3 regions of the Oceanobacillus caeni genome follow, and region 1 is predicted to be linked to each of the others. Evidence: riboswitches for the same ligand, from Rfam matches in the RefSeq annotation. Region 1 holds a riboswitch; each other region holds the start of a gene.
What was found. A riboswitch is a leader RNA that binds a small molecule or an ion and turns the genes downstream of it on or off. The one in region 1 is predicted to bind S-adenosylmethionine.
Positions count from the first base shown of each region.

Region 2: it holds a riboswitch for S-adenosylmethionine, as region 1 does, so the genes downstream of both, metK (methionine adenosyltransferase) here and ACFQ18_RS05840 (5-methyltetrahydropteroyltriglutamate--homocysteine S-methyltransferase) in region 1, are expected to answer to the same signal.
Region 3: it holds a riboswitch for S-adenosylmethionine, as region 1 does, so the genes downstream of both, ACFQ18_RS17830 (PLP-dependent aspartate aminotransferase family protein) here and ACFQ18_RS05840 (5-methyltetrahydropteroyltriglutamate--homocysteine S-methyltransferase) in region 1, are expected to answer to the same signal.

Region 1 covers NZ_JBHTKV010000005.1:98,667-102,862, forward strand. The annotation lists gene ACFQ18_RS05835 (2,3-butanediol dehydrogenase) at 198-1,250, opposite strand; SAM riboswitch class I at 1,513-1,612, shown strand; partial or broken gene ACFQ18_RS05840 (5-methyltetrahydropteroyltriglutamate--homocysteine S-methyltransferase) at 1,808-2,928, shown strand; gene ACFQ18_RS05845 (GntT/GntP/DsdX family permease) at 3,018-4,196, opposite strand, start outside.
Region 2 covers NZ_JBHTKV010000001.1:8,433-12,628, reverse strand. The annotation lists gene pckA (phosphoenolpyruvate carboxykinase (ATP)) at 1-359, opposite strand, end outside; SAM riboswitch class I at 866-973, shown strand; gene metK (methionine adenosyltransferase) at 1,304-2,500, shown strand; gene asnB (asparagine synthase (glutamine-hydrolyzing)) at 3,161-4,196, shown strand, end outside.
Region 3 covers NZ_JBHTKV010000054.1:1,987-6,182, forward strand. The annotation lists gene cls (cardiolipin synthase) at 1-563, opposite strand, end outside; gene megL (methionine gamma-lyase) at 739-1,926, opposite strand; SAM riboswitch class I at 2,228-2,345, shown strand; gene ACFQ18_RS17830 (PLP-dependent aspartate aminotransferase family protein) at 2,467-4,152, shown strand.

The DNA of each region.
Region 1 (4,196 bases):
CCCCCCTCATATCAAAATCAACAAAAACTTTCATAAACCCACATTTTTTTCTCCCAGTACATCCATTTCTATATTTACGTGGTATTTTCCTGCCAAATTTTACAAATTACCCTAGTAAATTAAAAAATTTATCAATTCAAAAGAAAAAAGCCCGCAGACTTTTCTGCGAGCTTATGATTGATAGGACTAGATAATTCTTATTTTGAGCTAACAAGAATTTTAGACTGGCTCTTATCATTAAGTAATAGTTCGAATCCTTCTTCGACAATATGATCTAATTTAATTTTATTTGTAACAACTTTTTCTGCTGGAACTTGTCCACTTGCAATTAAATGAATTACGCGATCATAAATATTGGAATACCCTAAAGAAAATTTAATGTTTGCTTCCTTCACAGTGGATGCAAAGGCATTAATTTCTGGATTTTGAGCAAAAATAGCTACTACACAAACCGTTCCTGTCCGTTTTATGGCATCTAGACATGTATCAAAGGTTGGTTGAACACCTGCACATTCGAGCGCCACATCTACACCATTTCCATTTGTGGCATTCATAATTTCTCCAATGACATCATCTTCTACAGGATTTAATGTTTTTACGAATTCAAAGGAAGCAGCTAGTTCTAAACGTTCTTTGGAAACATCACTAACAAAAATTTTATTTGCCCCAGCTGCACGCGCATTTAAAACCGTCAATAAACCAATTGGGCCTGCACCAGTAACCAAAACATTATCGCCAGGTTTTACTCCTGCTAAATCTACAGCTCTATGCGTTACTGCTGTCGGCTCTACAAGTGCCGCTTGCTCCAAAGTCATATTGTCTGGAATACGATGGCAGTATTGTTCATCTAGCACACAGTATTCCGCAAACCCGCCATCATCCGCAAGGCCAATAAATGCCGCATTACTATTTCTGCATAGATGATAGTTACCTTCACGACATTCTTTACATTCCCCGCAACGAATATTCGGTTCAATACAAACTCGATCGCCTACGCTTAAAGATGTTACGTCACTTCCAACCTCCGTAACTGTCCCACTAAATTCATGGCCCAATGTAAGTGGAGCTTGTCTTTTGGTTAATGGATGTTCTTCTGTAGGAATGCCAATGAAATGTGAATATGCATGCAAATCAGAACCGCAAATACCTGTCCAAGCAACTTCTACTTTAACATCCTTTGTGCCTACTTCTTTAATCTCTACATCTTCCACTCGCACGTCTTTTTCAGCATAAATTCTTGCTGCTTTCATCAGACTCACTCTCCTGCTGTTTAATTAGATTCATTTACAAAAGCCAGAGTTTCACATCTCTTGGATACGTAATTCTCTTATAGTTCTATTTACCCAACAATCTAGGATAATTGGTATATTCCACTCTGTCTATGAGTCTATTATACTACTCTCTTTTTTTAAGACATACTTTCTTGACCATTAAAGAAACTTAATCGCCCCCCGACCATTGACATTCAATGAATATACAGGTAATTTAATAATAATAACTGAATTTATAATTTTCTTATTTAGAGAGATGGAGGGACTGGCCCTAAGATATCTCAGCAACAGACATTTTTGTACTGTGCTAATTCCAGTAGCGTGAGGCTTGAAGATAAGAAGAGTAATTATCTCTGATACGAATCTCTTCTTTATTTAAGAGGGGATTTTTTTGGCAGGTAGGAAAGTATAAAATCTTTCCCGTCTGCATAAGTGCAACTAAGCCATCCGCCCAAAGGCTTGGCGGATGCCAAGTTTTCTAATACCCTAAAAAGCAAAACAAACAGAATAAATTCATTTTAGAGGGGTTGTACAAATTGATTAATTCCACTATTAAAGCGCCATTTAAAGCAGACCATGTAGGAAGCTTTTTGCGTCCACAAGCACTTAAAGATGCAAGGGCACAATATCAGGAAGGCCAAATAACGAAGGAAGAATTACGTTCCATAGAAGATATGGAGATTGCTAAAATTGTTGAAAAGCAAAAGGAAATAGGTCTGACGACAGTTACGGATGGCGAGTTTAGGAGAAGATGGTGGCACTTAGATTTCATAAGAGCCATTGAAGGGATTCGCGTTTATGAAATAGACATACAAGGCGCATTTAATGGAGCGATGAAAAAAGCAGAAGCATATACCGTTGATTCGAAATTAAAATTCCCGAAAAACCATCCATTTTTAGAGGATTTCGCGTATTTGAATAGGATAGCCGGTGACCATGTTGCAAAATTACAATCCCCGGGCCTAATATGATTTTCTATTCAGGTGTTGTTGGAAGTGAGCCTTATTTAAGTAACCCTTCTTATCCTTCACTCGATGATGCGGCTAAAGATATTGTTAACGTATATCAAGATGCCATTCAGGCTTTTTATGAAGCGGGATGTCGCTATTTACAATTAGATGATACAAGCTGGGGTGCACTATTCAGTGATGCTTTCCGAGATAAGATAAAAGCACAAGGATTCGATCCAGATGAACTAGTGAAGAAATTTGCTGATATTACCGTTGAAGCCGTAGCCAACAAACCAGAGGATATGGCAATTACGATTCATATTTGTCGTGGGAATTTTAAATCCTCCTGGTTATATCAAGGCGGGTATGAGCCAATAGCAAAAGAATTATTTTCCCGTGTTAATGTAGATGCCTTTTTCTTAGAGTATGATAATGAGCGATCTGGAGATTTTTCACCATTACGATTCATTAAAGATCAACATGTTGTATTAGGTCTAATCACATCTAAGACTCCTGAACTCGAAGATGAAAATGAAATCAAAAGTAGAATAGAAAAAGCAACGAAATATGTGGATATTAATCAACTTTGTCTTAGCCCACAATGTGGTTTTGCCTCTACGGAAGAAGGAAACATCCTAACAGAAGAAGAACAATGGAATAAACTACGCCATGTTGTTCAAATTGCTAAAGATGTTTGGGGAGAATAGACTTGTACATATAAACTATAAAAATCTCGGTTACGAAAAGATAACCGAGGTTTTTGATGTTATTCATAGAATATTAGTTTAATTGTAGTTTAAACAAAAATATCTAAAACTAATACTAGTCCAAATGCAACAAACGAAAGGATGGTTTCCATTACTGTCCATGTTTTGAACGTTTCCTTTACAGTTAACCCCATGTACTCTTTTACTAACCAGAAACCAGCATCATTTACATGTGAGAACATTAAAGAACCCGCTCCTGTTGCAATAACAAGTAATTCTAAATTCACACCCGACATATTTGCCACAACTGGAGATACTATTCCAGCTGCTGTTGTCAATGCAACGGTTGCTGAACCAGTCGCAATTCGGATTAAGCCCGCAACTAAGAAAGCAAGAAGTATAGGTGATAAGGAAATTTGTTCAGACATCGTGGCGATAGCAGTACCGACACCGCTGTCAATTAGAATTTGCTTAAATCCACCGCCAGCGCCGATTATAAGGATTATCGAAGCCAATGGCAACATGCACTCTTCTGTTAATTTTTTAATTAACGTTCTATCCATTCCTTGACGGTAGCCTAGGAAGTAATAAGCTGCGAAACACGATATTAATAAAGCTATAACAGGACTTCCAATAAACAAGAAGAGTTTTTCAATAAACTCTGATAACGGAAGATATGGTGCGAAGACGGTTAAAGCCATTAATATAACCGGCAATAAAATGATAAAGAATGAAATACCAGTGCTTGGTAATTCGTTTTTCGTCTTCGTTTCCACTCGGATTAGTTCTGGTTCATTAACAGGAAGGACTCGTTTATGGATCCATTTTGAAAATATAGGTCCTCCAATGATAGCTGTTGGAAAGGCAATTAATAAGGAGTAAAGAAGAACACGTCCCATATCAGCATCATAAATCCCAATTGCCGTCATCGCACCTGGATGTGGTGGGACTAGTCCATGTACAATCGATAAACCAGCCAGAACCGGAATCCCGATTAATAAGATGTTTTGTTTTGTTGTTTTACGAATCGAAATAACTAAAGGAAGTAAGATAACTAAACCAACTTCAAAGAATACAGGAATCCCGATAATAAAACCTGACAGTAGCATAGCCCACGGAAGCTTCTTTGCACCAAACTTTCTAACAAAGAAATCCGCTACCTGCATTCCTGCGCCCGAATCGGACATCATCTTTCCTAAAATGGTTCCCAATGCTAATATCCCAATGAGATGCCCAAGTACATCACCAACACCCGTTTCGTAAGCGCC
Region 2 (4,196 bases), on a different contig from region 1:
GGTAAGCGATATTTTTTATCTGCTCCAGCAAATCCTTTGAAAGAATAAATTTCATCTTTTTCTTTTAAATAATCAATCACTTTCTCATATAGACTATCAAAATACTTCTCTTCAATGGGTTGATTTACTGCTCCCCAATTAATAGTAGCTTCACACACTTCATCACGAACAATAAATTTATCACCAGGGGATCTTCCTGTATATTTTCCAGTTGTTGCTCGAACCGCCCCAGTTTCACTTAATGCTGCTTCTCCCCTGCCCAATATACGTTCCACTAATTGTGGTTCGGATAAATTCTCTTTGATGTTTTCATGTTGATGAAGTAAATCTTTCCATAATGTTCTTTCCACCATTTTCATAAAAAAAATCCCCCGCTTTATAATAAATTACTGATGAAGATAATTAGAAAACTTGGCATTCACTATAGGATAGGTTTAGCGAATGCGTTAGTTGCACTTAGCAGATTTATACAGTGGGGCGGGTAATCGGTACCCCAAACGAGAAAGAATCTATACTTTCCTAACTGCTAAAAATTGTACTTTTCATTACATTCGATTATTAGTATAACACATATACAAAAATAATCCATACTATTTATGTTTCAATTTAGTAAAATTTGCTATTTGTTAAATTAACGGAAATAACTACAATATTTCTATCCCACTCAAGCCTCTAAGGAAACAAAGAAGGTAGGTGGGAGATCAACTGCCCGTAAAGATCCGATCAGTGCGACTAACCATCAGTGGAGAATGAAGGAAAACCCCCAATGATGGAAGTATTCTTTATTTGCTTCAACCATCATATGTAGAGGAAAAGTTATTGACATTACTCACACATTTCGTTACGATAACAATGGACGGAAACTCTCTTATTCCGAGTTGGCGGAGGGACAGACCCTATGAAGCCCAGCAACCTCACACGCTTGTGAAAAGGTGCTTACCTGAAGCAAGGATCATTCCTTGAACAATAAGAGTGAAAGGACCGAACCCTTTCCTCAATGTAGGATAGGGATTTTTTTGCTTTTAAAGAAGAAACAGTTCCTTTTATCCCACCTAAATGGGCAGTAAGACTCCCTCCTCAAGCTTCTGAAGAACAAAGAAGGTAAGCGGGAGATCAACTACCCGCAAAGGTCCGATAAGTACGACAGTGGGGAATGAAGGAAAATCCCCACTGATGGAAGTCTTCTTTATTATATAAAAAGCAATGGTTTCTTCAATGCTTTTATATATAGAATATACAAAGATCTTTAATCGAAATAATGAAAAGAGTTCCGTAACACCAATTAAAGGAGAGAATGAGCCTTATGGCTGAAAAACGTCGTTTATTCACATCTGAGTCTGTAACAGAAGGGCATCCAGATAAAATGTCAGATCAAATATCAGATGCCATTTTAGATGAAATTATAAAAAATGATCCCAATGCAAGAGTTGCTTGTGAGACTACAGTAACTACTGGTCTTGTTTTAGTAGCTGGTGAAATTACTACTAGTACGTATGTAGATATTCCTGCAATTGTCAGGAAAACGGTGAAAGAGATTGGCTATACAAGAGCTAAATATGGATTTGATGCAGATACCTGCGCTGTCTTAACAGCAATAGATGAACAATCTCCAGATATTGCGATGGGAGTAGATAAAGCGCTAGAAGCACGTGAAGGCAAAATGAGTGACGAAGCAATCGCTGCAATTGGAGCGGGAGACCAAGGATTAATGTTTGGTTTTGCTTGTGACGAGACAGAAGAGCTTATGCCTTTACCAATCTCATTAGCACATAAATTATCTAAACGATTAGCAGATATTCGTAAAGAAAATATAGTAGATTATTTACGTCCAGATGGAAAAACACAAGTAACTGTCGAATATGATGAAAATAATAATCCGGTTCGTATTGACACTATTGTTATTTCTACTCAACATCATCCAGAAGTATCTCAAGAACAGATTGAAAAAGACATGAAAGAACAAGTAATTCTTCCTATAGTGCCTAAAGAATTACTAGATGACCATACGAAATATTTTATAAATCCAACTGGTAGATTCGTTGTTGGGGGACCACAAGGCGATGTTGGTTTAACTGGTCGTAAAATTATAGTAGATACGTATGGCGGATATGCAAGACATGGCGGAGGGGCATTTAGTGGTAAAGATTCCACAAAAGTAGACCGCTCTGCTGCTTATGCAGCCCGTTATGTTGCAAAAAATATTGTTGCAGCAGGACTTGCGAAGTCTTGTGAAGTTCAGTTAGCTTATGCAATTGGTGTAGCGGAACCCGTTTCTATATCTATTGATACATTTGGAACTGGTACAGTACATGAAACTAAATTAGTGGATGCTGTTCGTAAAGTGTTTGATTTAAGGCCTGCAGGGATAATTAATATGTTAGACCTAAGAAAACCAATCTTTAAAAACACAGCGGCATATGGCCATTTTGGTAGAACAGATGTTCAGTTCCCGTGGGAGAAATTGGATAGGGTAGATGAATTAAAGGATTTAATAAAATAAAGTAACAGGAACAAAGGCGGAAGCGCCCGTTTAGTGACGTATAGACTGCGCCTGGCCATGCCAGGTGGTCCGATGTTGCCGCGCAAAGCGGCGGTTTTAATCGGACATTCCACTTCCGTAGGAGATAAAGGAAACATGCCCCTTCATAGGGGTATGCCGACGTTGGCCGCAAAGGCCGCACTTAGTCGGCCTTCCTTTAATACTTTGAGCCGATGTTGACTTTCACCGCAAGGGTATAAGTGCGACTAAGCCTCTGGTTTCACCATCGGCAAGTCTTCTTTATCGTGTCATGAGGTGAAGGAAGTCTACTAGTCACTGGGCGCTGGAGCCGGACGTGGCTATTTTTGTATCTAAGTTCTCCACAGCCATACAAATTATATAAATTCCTAGACACCATGAAAGCTGCCAGCACGGAGATGTGGCAGTTTTTTTGATTTTATCACTGAAGTATTACAATTATGTTACAATATGATTTTTTTGTGATATAATTATCCTAGATTTCGAATCACTTATTAAAGATTCCAATAAAAAGGTGCTCCAGACTTTGGTAGAAAATTAAACAAAAAGCCTGTAGATAATTAGTGGAATTATCCCAATTCGAAACGCAGTCTTTACTTTGTAATTGCTAATGAATTATTTTAATAGAAAGAGGTAACTATCATGTGTGGTTTTATTGGAATGGTATACGATTATCCAACTGATGTAGATGAAAAAGACATGGATTCATTAAGAAGGAAAAATAATATTATTGCTCATCGTGGTCCAGATGATGAAGGTTATTTTGTCGATGAGTACATATCTTTTGGTTTTAGGCGTTTAAGTATAATTGATATTGAAAGTGGAGTTCAACCATTAAGTTATGATAATGATAAAATTTGGCTTGTTTTTAATGGAGAAATCTATAATTATGTAGAACTTCGTGACGAATTAAAACAAGATGGTTATTCATTTTCAACAGAATCTGATACAGAAGTGATTGCCGCTTTATTTTCTAAATACAAAGAAGATGCATTTCAATATTTAAGAGGAATGTACTCTATTCTAGTGTGGGATAAAGATGATAAGACACTATATGGTGCACGAGATCCATTTGGAATTAAGCCATTATATTATTATCGTACGGAAGACGGAATTGCTTTTGCTTCGGAGAAAAAAAGTCTTGGACTAATGCTTGAAAAAGAAGAAGTAAATGTTGATGCATTACAGCACTATTTAAGCTTTCAATATGCGCCAGAACCAATGACATTGGCTCAAGGGATTGAAAAGGTAGAACCAGGACATTATTTTGTTAAAAAAATAGGCGAAGATATAACATTTACTAGATATTGGCATGCAACCTTCCAACCTATTTTTAATAAAGATAAAAAAGATTGGATAAATCAAATTCAAGAAGTTATGTATGATTCTGTAAAAGTTCATATGCGAAGTGATGTACCTGTAGGATCATTTTTATCCGGTGGTATTGATTCTACTCTTATTGTTTCCATTGCTAAGGAATTTAATCCAAATATCAAAACTTTTTCTGTTGGTTTTCAAAGAGATGGCTTCTCAGAAGTAGATGTTGCTAAAGAAACAGCTGATAAATTAAAAGTAGAAAATATTTCTTACACCATTACTCCTGAAGAGTACGTAGAAAATTTACCTAAAATTATGTGGCATATGGATGACCCATTGGCTGACCCAGCTTGTGTACCAT
Region 3 (4,196 bases), on a different contig from region 1:
CTTAACGAACGAGACCCCAAATCATCGTATAGTACACGTACTTCTACTCCTTGCTTCGCTTTCCTTATTAATGTTCTTGCAATTCTTTGTCCGAGCTCATCATTTCGTATTATATAATATTGAAGATGGATATGATCTTCCGCCTTTTCTAAGTCCTCTATTAATGAATCAAACTTTTTTTTTCCATCCGTAAAAATTTGAACATCATTATCCTGGGTAAGAACGGCATCATCATTTCGTAGATGCAAGTAGGCAATATCCGAATACTCCTGCATATTCGGATTATTAAACCGAAACTGATGGTTATGGAAAACACCCATCTGATCCTTTACTGACTTCCTGAACGCTATCCATGTTTTTCGATCCCAGGTAAAAATACGTTTTCTATATAGGGAGCGGCCAAAAATTAAATAGAGGATAAAGCCTAAAATCGGAATAAATAAAAGTACCATTAACCAAGCCCAAGTCGATGGTGGGTTTTTCCTTTCAAGAAAAACAATAGAAATACCTAATAAAATGTTCATTACGATGATAAAAGCGAATAAAAAAGTTAGTATTCCCATTGTTTCACCTCTTCCTATAGGAATAATATATCCATATTATACTTACTTTTCCTTCATTTAACTAATTATAAGAACGATGCATTGAAGTTTAGTATTCCATCCATATTGTTTCATATTCCATTCTACCACGCCCAATCCCCGCTTTCTTTGATTCGGCATGTGGATATTCAATTCCTTATTTCAACTGATCTAATGCTTGTTTTAAATCGTCCCAAATGTCTGGCCATGCTTCCAAACCAACCGATAATCGAATTAATTGATCTGTAATCCCCATCTTTTTACGAGATTCTTCAGGTACTACAGCATGAGTCATCGTTGCTGGATGTTGAATGAGTGATTCTGCGTCACCTAGACTAACCGCAATTTTTATCATCGATAAAGCATTAAGAAATTGTTGTGCATCTTTTTTGTTTCCCTTAATCTCAAAAGATACCATTCCCCCACCTTTTCTCATTTGTTTCTTCCCTATACGGAAGTCAGGATTTGTTGAATCATGTGGATAGAATACGTTATCCACTTTCGGGTGATTTTTGAGATGTTCCATGATCTTCTTCGCATTTTCGCAATGGCGATCCATACGTAAAGGCAATGTCTTTAACCCACGAATTAAAAGCCAGGCATCAAACGGGGACATAACCCCACCAATGTCTTTTAAAGTAGTTAATGCAACCTTATCCACAAATTCCTTCTTCCCAACCACGAGTCCTGCTATCACATCTCCATGCCCGCCAATATATTTCGTTGCACTATGAATGACAACATCACAACCTAAATCAAGTGGTTTCTGTAAATAAGGAGTGGAAAAGGTATTATCCACAACAACTGGAATATCAAATTCCTTGGCAACCTTTGAAACCATTTCTAAATCTACTAAACGCATCGTCGGGTTAATCGGAGTTTCAATATAAATGACCGCTGTTTCAGGTTTTACTTTGGAGCGGATTTCTTCTTCGGTGTCCATATTTGAAAAATCAACTTTCATGTTATACTTATCCTTCATCATGGTTAAAAGACCAAACGTACACCCATATAAACCTGAAGAGCATAAGATATGATCGTTTGCTTTTGATAAGGCGATTAGTACAGCCGAGACTGCTGCCATCCCTGAACTAAAAGCTAGTCCCCGCTCCCCATTTTCTAACGTAGCTATCTTTTTTTCCAAAATAGTTACAGTAGGATTTCCAAGTCTCGAATATATATACCCATCTTCTTTCCCCGAAAAACGCAACTCCCCTTGTTCTGCTGAATCAAATGTAAAAGTTGACGTCTGAAAAATGGGTGGTGCCAAACTTCCTAACATTTCTTTATCCTCATAACCATCGTGAATAATTGCTGTTTCTATATGTTTATATTTCTTTCCCATCCGTCCTTATCCCCCTTCCATTTTCATACTTATATATATGCATTTAGTTAAGTTTCATTGAATAGGTTTAAAAAAACTTAAGCCCCTGAAAATACAATAGTTAGAATACTAAATGTATAAAGAAGAACAACCATCTGTGGAGGTTTTCCTCCATCCCCTTAGTCGGATTTTTACGGACAGTTGATCTCCCACCTACCTTTTTTGTTCCCCCAGAAGCTTGAGGTAAGATAAAATTATTTATTTTTTTGAAATGTATTGACAAATAAAATCCCGACCATTATACTAAGCATTAATCAATAATCTCTTATCAAGAGCGGTGGAGGGAATAGGCCCTTTGAAGCCCGGCAACCTGAAAGTTAGTAACTCTTACTTTTCTACGGTGCTAAATCCTACAGGTCACATGAACTGGAAGATAAGAGGAGGATCGGCTATTTGTATAAATAGAAGCCCTCTTCTTAGGAAGAGGGCTTTTTTTCATCCCCTCTACCTCCAGATTTGGAATAGTAACATACCAATCAAACACTCAAGGAGGAATTATCTATGTCTAAATTCGATTTACAAAACCCTGAAACATTATTACTTCATGCAGGTCAAGAGGTTGATCCAACAACCGGCTCACGTGCGGTTCCGATTTATCAAACAACTTCTTATGTTTTCCGTGATACCGAGCATGCGCAAAATTTATTTGGTTTAGCAGAACCTGGTAATATTTACTCTCGAATCATGAATCCTACATTGGATGCGTTTGAACAACGAATAGCAGCTTTAGAAGATGGTGTTGGTGCCCTGTCGCTATCATCAGGAATGGCGGCCATAACATTTGCTATTTTGAATATTGCAGAAGCCGGAGATGAGATTGTGGCCGACAGCAACCTATATGGTGGTACATACAATCTTTTTGCTAATACTCTTCCAAAGTATGGCATCAACGTTAAATTTGTAGATGGAACAAACCCTGAAGCAGTAAGAGCTGCTATCAACGAAAAAACAAAGGCCGTTTTTGGTGAAATTATTACAAATCCAAGTTTACAAGTATTCGATGTAGAAACCATTGCGGACATTGCTCATGAGAATGGAATTCCGTTAATCATTGATAACACATTTGCAACTCCATACGTTACAAAACCAATCTCATGGGGGGCAGATATCGTTGTACATTCCGCCACAAAATGGATTGGTGGTCATGGTACTACCATTGGCGGTGTCGTTGTAGATGGTGGACGTTTTGATTGGGGGAATGGGAAATTCCCAGGGTTTACAGAACCTGATGAAAGCTATAATGGGTTAAAATATGCAGACCTTGGCCCAGCAGCATTTATTACAAAATTACGTGTCCAATTATTACGTGACATAGGCGCGTGTTTAAGTCCACAAAATGCTTTCCTATTTTTACAAGGATTGGAGACCTTACATTTACGCATTAAGCAACATACGAAAAATGCACAAGTAGTTGCCGAATACCTAAACAATCACCCAGCAGTCGAGTGGGTTAACTATCCTGGATTAGAAAATCACCCATCCCACGAAAAGGCGAAAAAATACCTGAAGGATAGTTTCGGTTCAATCATTACGTTCGGTATTAAAGGTGGACGTGAGGTAGGAAGAAAGCTTATTGACAATATTAAATTATTATCTCACGTTGCAAACGTTGGGGATGCGAAATCACTAATTATCCATCCAGCTTCTACTACTCACCAACAATTAAGTGCTGAAGACTTGAAGAAGAGCGGTACATCTGAAGAACTTGTTCGTCTATCTATTGGGCTTGAATCAACAGATGACATCTTAAAAGACCTAGACCAAGCTATTGTAAAAGCTACTGGTGAAGCTCCAGTTATTAAAGAAACAGAAGAGGACGCAATTAAATGGTTACTCTCTTCCCCATTTGACCGTAATGGAGGAATTAGAAAGAAAGTAATTGCAACAACTGTTTCCAACAGTGAAGCGGCAACAAAGTTACAAAAACTCGGGTTTCAAATTGTTTCTATTAACAACTTAGCAGAAATTCCAAATGAAGTAGATGCTTTATGGGTTAAAAGTGCATCCCTATCTGCTTCTTCCATTGAAGATCTTGAGAATAAACAAGTAAAAATTCTTTGGATTGAAGATGAAGAATCCTTTGATTTCGTTGAAAAAGCAAATGGAATTACTGTAATTTCTGGCAAAAATCCATACGATGAACTAAATCGATTAAGGGGTAATATAAACGAAGCAGCTCTTGTGTAATTAGAAGGGAGCTTACAACACTAAAACTGAAAATCATACAAAAA